DNA from 4 places in the Pelosinus baikalensis genome. Region 1 is predicted to be linked to each of the others. Evidence: riboswitches for the same ligand, from Rfam matches in the RefSeq annotation. Region 1 holds a riboswitch; each other region holds the start of a gene.
The links. Region 1 has a riboswitch for S-adenosylmethionine ahead of metF (methylenetetrahydrofolate reductase [NAD(P)H]). Riboswitches for the same ligand answer to the same signal wherever they lie in the genome.
Positions count from the first base shown of each region.

Region 2: linked by a shared signal. The riboswitch ahead of metX (homoserine O-acetyltransferase MetX) and the one ahead of metF (methylenetetrahydrofolate reductase [NAD(P)H]) in region 1 are both predicted to bind S-adenosylmethionine.
Region 3: linked by a shared signal. The riboswitch ahead of LMF89_RS07455 (methionine ABC transporter ATP-binding protein) and the one ahead of metF (methylenetetrahydrofolate reductase [NAD(P)H]) in region 1 are both predicted to bind S-adenosylmethionine.
Region 4: linked by a shared signal. The riboswitch ahead of LMF89_RS07300 (methionine ABC transporter ATP-binding protein) and the one ahead of metF (methylenetetrahydrofolate reductase [NAD(P)H]) in region 1 are both predicted to bind S-adenosylmethionine.

Region 1 covers NZ_JAJHJB010000033.1:37,519-39,722, reverse strand. Annotated here, with positions in the region: gene LMF89_RS18950 (ParA family protein) at 1-501, opposite strand, end outside; SAM riboswitch class I at 769-872, shown strand; gene metF (methylenetetrahydrofolate reductase [NAD(P)H]) at 954-1,820, shown strand; gene LMF89_RS18940 (methionine synthase) at 1,956-2,204, shown strand, end outside.
Region 2 covers NZ_JAJHJB010000025.1:48,051-50,254, forward strand. Annotated here, with positions in the region: gene metX (homoserine O-acetyltransferase MetX) at 1-908, opposite strand, end outside; SAM riboswitch class I at 1,014-1,114, opposite strand; gene LMF89_RS16510 (transaldolase family protein) at 1,271-1,948, opposite strand; gene LMF89_RS16515 (PTS glucitol/sorbitol transporter subunit IIA) at 2,010-2,204, opposite strand, start outside.
Region 3 covers NZ_JAJHJB010000007.1:60,683-62,886, forward strand. Annotated here, with positions in the region: gene hisZ (ATP phosphoribosyltransferase regulatory subunit) at 1-204, opposite strand, end outside; gene LMF89_RS07460 (YerC/YecD family TrpR-related protein) at 254-562, opposite strand; SAM riboswitch class I at 710-812, shown strand; gene LMF89_RS07455 (methionine ABC transporter ATP-binding protein) at 893-1,951, shown strand; gene LMF89_RS07450 (methionine ABC transporter permease) at 1,920-2,204, shown strand, end outside.
Region 4 covers NZ_JAJHJB010000007.1:89,750-91,953, forward strand. Annotated here, with positions in the region: gene LMF89_RS07300 (methionine ABC transporter ATP-binding protein) at 1-907, opposite strand, end outside; SAM riboswitch class I at 988-1,090, opposite strand; gene LMF89_RS07295 (YerC/YecD family TrpR-related protein) at 1,238-1,546, shown strand; gene hisZ (ATP phosphoribosyltransferase regulatory subunit) at 1,596-2,204, shown strand, end outside.

The DNA of each region.
Region 1 (2,204 bases):
TGTATTCATCAGCTGGGATAACCCTTCCAATGCATAAAACTCACATTGAATTGGTACTAATACAGAATTAGCGGCGGTTAATGAATTAATAGTCAATAACCCTAAGGAAGGGGGGCAGTCAATAATAACATAATCATAACTGTACTTCACTTTATCTAGAACTCTTTTTAGCTTCGTTTCTCGAGACATAATGGATACCAACTCGATTTCCGCTCCTGCCAGCTGAATCGTAGCGGGTAACAGCATTAGATTTTCAATTTTGGTTTGTAAAATAACGCCTTCAATCGGTACATCATTAACTAGCACATCATAAACAGATTGTTTAATCTTGGTTTTATCAAAACCAAAACCACTAGTAGAATTACCTTGTGGATCAAGATCCACTAATAATATCTTTTTCCCTAAATCAGCCAAACAAGCACTTAAATTAACAGAAGTTGTTGTCTTTCCAACGCCCCCTTTTTGGTTGGCAATTGCAATTACCTTCACCAAGTAGTTCACCCCATATTCTCATTCATATTTTAAGAAAGACTAAGGCATATGCCAGGTCTTTAGAATCCAGGTCAAGCCTTAGTCTTCTACTTACAAACTTTCCTCTCGATTCTAATTTCTATAAGCTAATTCATTCCACACTATAGAGACTATCTCCTGCCAAAAATAGTAGATAGCCTCCGTAAATATACCATTATTTAACCAATTTTATAATTATTAAAAAAACATTGACAATCAGGCAGTTTTATATTATCATGAATTCCAATTTAATAAATACTCTTATCTAGAGTGGTCGAGGGACTGGCCCTATGACACCCAGCAACCAGCAGCAATGCAAATGGTGCTAAATCCAGCAGAATTCACGTTCTGAAAGATAAGAGGAAAGAACGGATGATAAAACAGCCTCTTTCCTCAAAGGAAAGAGGCTGTTTTATTAAATTATAATAATGTGAGGTTATTGTATGAAACTTTCTGATCGATTTAATAAAGGAAAAGCCCTTGTCTCTTTTGAAATTTTTCCGCCAAAACAAACTGTCACCTTAGAATCTATTTTTAAAACAACAGAGGGCTTACAAACCCTCAATCCTGATTTTACTAGTATTACCTATGGAGCTGGAGGCAGTGCTTCAGATCGCACCATTGAAACCGCGGACAAAATAAAAAATACTTATGGTGTCGAGGCCTTAGCTCATTTAACTTGCATCAACTCGCACAAAGATGATATTGATCTAATGTTAAATCAACTACAAGCTCATAATATTGAAAATATATTAGCTATGCGAGGCGATTATCCTATAAACAAAAACAATAATAAAGGAAAAGAAAATACCTATCAATATGCAAAAGATTTAATTGCCCATATTAAATCCAATCATGATTTTTGTATTGCTGCTGCCGCTTATCCAGAGGGACATCCAGAGTGCCCTGATTTGAATACAGATCTTCTTCACCTAAAAGAAAAGGTAAACAGCGGCACAGATTTCCTAATTACACAAATGTTTTTTGATAATACCATTCTTTATGATTTTCTTGACCGCATTAAACAAGTTAATATCACAATCCCTGTTAGTGCCGGAATCATGCCATTACTAAATAGCAAACAAGTAGGCAGGATTAAAGGATTATGCGGTGCCTCTATTCCTAAACCCCTACAAAACATCATTCAAAAATATGAAAATTCACCCTTAGATTTTGAAAAAGCAGGAATTGAATATGCTTGCAGCCAAATTACAGATCTGATAGCAAATCAGGTAGATGGTATACATCTATATACTATGAATAAACTAGAACAATCAAAAAGCATTATTCAACAAACAAATTTGCGTTAAATAATGCCTCTACATCCCTGACAGACTAGTAATTTATAAATAAACATTTTAATATATTATACATATCTAGAGGATTATCATCAGCTGAATTCTTATACATTAAAATGTTCTTGATACAACCAAAGGAGGGATACTGTGCCAATTTACAACCCAACAATTCAAACGCTAGAAATGAGCGAATTAAAACGTTATTCAGGCCTTACCAAATGTACTGAATTCCCCCAGCACTTACTTGACCATGCTTGTACAGAAGCACAAATCATCTCCAAACCAAAAGCAAGCTGGCAGATGTATGACTATGATGCAAGTTCTGCTACGATTATGAGCCCTGAGCCTTTATCACTACCTCCAACCGTTATTAGTAAACACCTGGCGAACTCTTTA
Region 2 (2,204 bases), on a different contig from region 1:
CTGTTACAACTTTTCAATAGATTATAATAATCCAAGGCGCGCAGGAGATACAGATAGGAATTGGCATCAAAACGACGTGCTAGACTATTTCCTTGGTAATCTAAATAATTTTCAATCTCAAAACAGCCATTACGACGCTTTCGTCCAAATTTTCCTTCCATTGACATTTCACTCTGATAGGTAATCATACCAACAGCCCTAGCAATTGCTAATCCCTTCTCGGGACCAATCCCGCCATAGTAGTTTCCCTCTCGCCACTCTGGATCAAGGATAATAGCCTGTCGTCCTACCTTATTGTAAGCAATCGACTGAGAAGAGGCATATCCAGGAGCGGCAATCACCATAACTCCATCCATAAAATCAGGATAGGCTACCGACCATTCCAAAGATTGCATCCCTCCCATAGACCCACCAATGATTAACTTTACATGATGAACCCCTAATACATCCAATAACCTCTTTTGTACATGAACCGTATCAAGCAAAGTAATTTCCGGGAAATTCATACCATAGGGCAAGCCAGTGTCTGGGTTTGGAGAAGCAGGACCCGTTGTTCCCTGACAGCCACCAAGTACATTTGCACAAATAATAAAAAACTTTTCTGTATCCAAGGGACGTCCTGGGCCAACCAAAGGCTCCCACCAGCCTTTTTCATCATGCTGAGTATGAGCAGAAGGATGGCTGTCACCCGTTAATGCATGGTTCAATAAGATGACATTATCTCCACCTTCTGATAAATGACCATATGTTTCATATGCTACAACAACCTCATCTAACCTTCCGCCTAAACTAAGATGCAAAGGATGTTCCTTATTGGCTACCCTGGCTAATTTCAAATAAGATCTCCACTTAAATCCTGAAAAGTGAGTTATTGTTATCTCTAAAACACAGCTGTCTTTTAACAGCATTCATACCCTCTCCTTATTCTAGATTATAGAAAAATATTTGCTTTCTTTTTTGTATAATAAAAAACCCTTCTCACAAATAAGAAGGGTTTTATGATATACTAAACCCTCTTATCTCCCAGGATTACTCCTGCTGGAATTAGCACCACTGCATTACTGCCGGTTGCCGGGTGTCATCGGGCCAGTCCCTCGACCACTCTAGATAAGAGCTCATTATTAAATTGTAACGTTGTAAACCTAACTTTTTTTATACTATACCATGTAATATCGACAATAGCAATATTTTACAGGTAATCTCGTTAATAAATCCGCAGCAACATATCTATAACTAAAGAACTCCTAGCTTCATAATCGCATCTCCTTGATTAAACCTCACCTAATATTGCTCCTTTACCATAAACACTTTCCCAATCCTCAATAAACGTATTGACACTCCACTCCGTCAAAGGATGGTGATACAAGTTGATAAAAACATCTTCACTAACCGTTACACCATGAGTACCAGCTAAACAAACTTTCTGCACTTGTTCTACATTTTTAAAACTGGCTGCTAACACTTGCGTTTTAATATGATAAGTATCGAAAATTTTTACAATATCAGCTACTACCTTTACACCATCACCAGAAATATTATCAATTCTGTTTACGTATGGCGCTACAAAACTAGCGCCAGCTTTTGCAGCCATAAGCGCCTGTTGTGGAGTAAACACAGCAGTTGCAGTAACTTTTATATTCAATTTCTGTAGAGTCATCATCGCCTTAAACCCTTCAGGCACAACCGGAATTTTAATATAAATATTGCCATTAAGAATCTGGCTTACATATTCCGCTTCCTTAACTATTTCTTTGGCATTTGTACTTAATACCTGCACATGGAGCATTTTTTCACTGCCAATTATAGATACTATTTCTTGAAGGATTTCAATATAGGGTCTCTTTTCTTTGGCTAGAATAGTTGGATTGGTCGTAATACCATCAATTGGATAATATTCATTGGCACTTGTTATAAAATCAACTTTCGCACTATCAAGTAATATATTCATTCGAACCCCCCCTTAGCTACTCCTTTCCAATCCATCTGAAAGGTTCATCGCATAACAACATCTATTCTCTGTATATAGAAATAACATCGCCAATTTTTATAGCAGGCAATGCCTTATCCTCAAGATATACACTTCCGCCTAACCCTTCTGTATTGCCATCAAACCGCAAGGTTATATGACCCAAATTTTCCAAATTAGCCTGCACTTCATCGCCTACATATACAACCTTATATTCTTGACCAGCTATGACTAAAAC
Region 3 (2,204 bases), on a different contig from region 1:
ATCTAAGTCGTTTCCTACTCCAACAGTCATCGTTTCCAAATATTCAATTGTGGGAGTAACAACTTCATCATATCCCCAATTTGCAAATAACTGAGCCAAAGCCCCTTCCACAGCACGTTTCTGACTAGCCTCTCTCGGTAAGAAATCTCTTGTTCCATATGGAACCTGAGGAACAAATTCATGTTGCTTCATAAATAGAAACACCCCTATCCCAGTAATTTAATGTTCTCTTAGATAATACTTTGCATGCTGTTTACTTATGATCTTTTTGACCTTCGAGTCTTTCTAACATAAACTTATACCCATCAGCACCATAGTGTAAACAACGCTTTACCCGACTAATTGTTGCAGTACTAGCTCCTGTTTTGTCTACAATGTCATCATACGTATGGCCAGCTCTTAACATACGAGCTACTTCCATGCGTTGGGCGAGAGATTTTAATTCACTTACGGTACAAATATCTTCAAAAAATTGATAACATTCTTCTTGATTTTCTAAAAATAAAATAGAACGAAATAACTGATCCGTTAAGTCATCTTTCAATTTGGGATTTGTAGGCATTTTTCTTTCCCCCATTCTATTAAATCCTTTATTACTTTTAAGCTTTACTTAGTGAAATTATAACATTATGATTTCCCATTTGCAAAGTCATTTTTTTCTTGACACTATTTTATAGAACTGCTAATATGTTTATTAGTAAGTTAATATCTTTCATCAAGAGCAGTTGAGGGAATGGCCCAATGAAGCTGCGGCAACCATTCACTTGTGAAACGGTGCCAAATCCACAGGATTGATTCCTGATAGATGAAGCGCAATTCAGTTTGATAACACGCTTCATTTATGGAGCGGTTTTTTTGTTATTTCAGAAATAATAGGAAGGGAGCTATTCCATTGATTAAACTACAAGATATAGAAAAGGTCTATCAAAGCGACAACGGTACAATTCATGCCTTACGAGGCGTTAACTTATCAGTGAAACAAGGAGAAATTTTCGGCATTATTGGAACCAGCGGTGCGGGGAAAAGCACATTAGTCCGCTGCATCAATATGCTAGAAAGCCCTACTAAAGGTATTGTTACAGTAGATGGTCAAGAATTAACTTCATTAAACGAGCAAGAACTCCGAGAACAGCGTAAAAAGATTGGCATGATCTTTCAACATTTCAATCTATTATCTTCACGTACTGTATACCAAAACATAGCCTTCCCCTTGGAATTGGCGAAACGCAGTAAAGAAGATATTAATAAAGAGGTATTGCATCTATTAGAATTGGTAGGGTTAAGTGATAAAAAAGATCAATATCCAGCACAATTAAGTGGCGGACAAAAACAACGAGTAGGCATTGCAAGAGCTTTGGCTAACCATCCTAAAGTATTATTATGCGATGAAGCGACTTCAGCTCTCGACCCTCAAACCACAAAATCGATTTTAGAGCTCTTAAAGGATATCAATCGTAAGTTCCAACTTACCATCGTCCTCATTACCCACGAAATGCAGGTTATTAAAGAAATTTGTAACCAAGTCGCTGTAATTGAGGGTGGTAAGATCATTGAGCAAGGTAAGGTAATTGATATTTTTACCCAACCGCAATCCAATACCACAAAGGAATTTATTAGCTCTATTATTAATCATAACCTGCCTGACTTTTTCAAAGAGATTACTCTGGCATCGGAACCATCTGCTGATAGTAATTTAATATTGCGCTTGTCTTTTATTGGACATTCTACAGAAGAGCCGGTTATTTCCAGCATGATTCGCCGCTTTACTATTGATGCTAGTATTTTGTACGGAAATATTGATCATATTCAAACAATACCTTTCGGTACATTAATTGTAGAATTATCGGGTGAGCAAGCCTCTTTGCAGCAAGCCCTTAGTTATTTAAAAACACGTGAATTAGGAATTGAGGTGATTGGTTATGTCGCAAGAAATGCTCGTGCTGTTGGCTAAGTCTTTATGGGAAACCACGTATATGGTTGCTGTTTCTAGTTTTATTTCTGCGCTGTTAGGCATACCCCTAGGAATTATACTAGTTACTACTAATAAGGGACATATTTTAGAGAATACGCCTCTCAATCGAATCTTAGGTGCTATTGTAAACGCAACCCGCTCTACACCATTTATTATTCTAATGGTGGCAATTATACCGGTAACCAGGTTACTAGTAGGTACATCCATTGGAACAAATGCTGCCATTGTACCA
Region 4 (2,204 bases), on a different contig from region 1:
CAATATTTCCGTACAAAATACTAGCATCAATAGTAAAGCGGCGAATCATGCTGGAAATAACCGGCTCTTCTGTAGAATGTCCAATAAAAGACAAGCGCAATATTAAATTACTATCAGCAGATGGTTCCGATGCCAGAGTAATCTCTTTGAAAAAGTCAGGCAGGTTATGATTAATAATAGAGCTAATAAATTCCTTTGTGGTATTGGATTGCGGTTGGGTAAAAATATCAATTACCTTACCTTGCTCAATGATCTTACCACCCTCAATTACAGCGACTTGGTTACAAATTTCTTTAATAACCTGCATTTCGTGGGTAATGAGGACGATGGTAAGTTGGAACTTACGATTGATATCCTTTAAGAGCTCTAAAATCGATTTTGTGGTTTGAGGGTCGAGAGCTGAAGTCGCTTCATCGCATAATAATACTTTAGGATGGTTAGCCAAAGCTCTTGCAATGCCTACTCGTTGTTTTTGTCCGCCACTTAATTGTGCTGGATATTGATCTTTTTTATCACTTAACCCTACCAATTCTAATAGATGCAATACCTCTTTATTAATATCTTCTTTACTGCGTTTCGCCAATTCCAAGGGGAAGGCTATGTTTTGGTATACAGTACGTGAAGATAATAGATTGAAATGTTGAAAGATCATGCCAATCTTTTTACGCTGTTCTCGGAGTTCTTGCTCGTTTAATGAAGTTAATTCTTGACCATCTACTGTAACAATACCTTTAGTAGGGCTTTCTAGCATATTGATGCAGCGGACTAATGTGCTTTTCCCCGCACCGCTGGTTCCAATAATGCCGAAAATTTCTCCTTGTTTCACTGATAAGTTAACGCCTCGTAAGGCATGAATTGTACCGTTGTCGCTTTGATAGACCTTTTCTATATCTTGTAGTTTAATCAATGGAATAGCTCCCTTCCTATTATTTCTGAAATAACAAAAAAACCGCTCCATAAATGAAGCGTGTTATCAAACTGAATTGCGCTTCATCTATCAGGAATCAATCCTGTGGATTTGGCACCGTTTCACAAGTGAATGGTTGCCGCAGCTTCATTGGGCCATTCCCTCAACTGCTCTTGATGAAAGATATTAACTTACTAATAAACATATTAGCAGTTCTATAAAATAGTGTCAAGAAAAAAATGACTTTGCAAATGGGAAATCATAATGTTATAATTTCACTAAGTAAAGCTTAAAAGTAATAAAGGATTTAATAGAATGGGGGAAAGAAAAATGCCTACAAATCCCAAATTGAAAGATGACTTAACGGATCAGTTATTTCGTTCTATTTTATTTTTAGAAAATCAAGAAGAATGTTATCAATTTTTTGAAGATATTTGTACCGTAAGTGAATTAAAATCTCTCGCCCAACGCATGGAAGTAGCTCGTATGTTAAGAGCTGGCCATACGTATGATGACATTGTAGACAAAACAGGAGCTAGTACTGCAACAATTAGTCGGGTAAAGCGTTGTTTACACTATGGTGCTGATGGGTATAAGTTTATGTTAGAAAGACTCGAAGGTCAAAAAGATCATAAGTAAACAGCATGCAAAGTATTATCTAAGAGAACATTAAATTACTGGGATAGGGGTGTTTCTATTTATGAAGCAACATGAATTTGTTCCTCAGGTTCCATATGGAACAAGAGATTTCTTACCGAGAGAGGCTAGTCAGAAACGTGCTGTGGAAGGGGCTTTGGCTCAGTTATTTGCAAATTGGGGATATGATGAAGTTGTTACTCCCACAATTGAATATTTGGAAACGATGACTGTTGGAGTAGGAAACGACTTAGATCAGCATATGTTTAAATTCTTTGATAAAAATAATCGTATATTGGCACTTCGCCCAGATATGACAACTCCTATGGCCCGTGTGGCGGCTACCCGATTTAAAGGTAGTCCAAGCCCAATGAAACTGTTTTATATAACGAATGTCTTTCGCTATGAACAAGCTCAAGCAGGCAGGCAATGTGAATTTTATCAGGCCGGAGTGGAAATTATGGGTGCATCAGAGCCGGCAGCTGATGCCGAGGTCATTGCATTAGCAGTGGAATCGATGTTGAAATCTGGTTTGCAGAAATTTCAAATTGGTTTAGGGCAAGTTGATTTTATTAATGGAATTATGGAGCAGAGTGAACTTTCTCTCGTGCAAAGGCAGCAGATTAAACATGCAATGGTAACGCGTGATTTAGTGGGATTA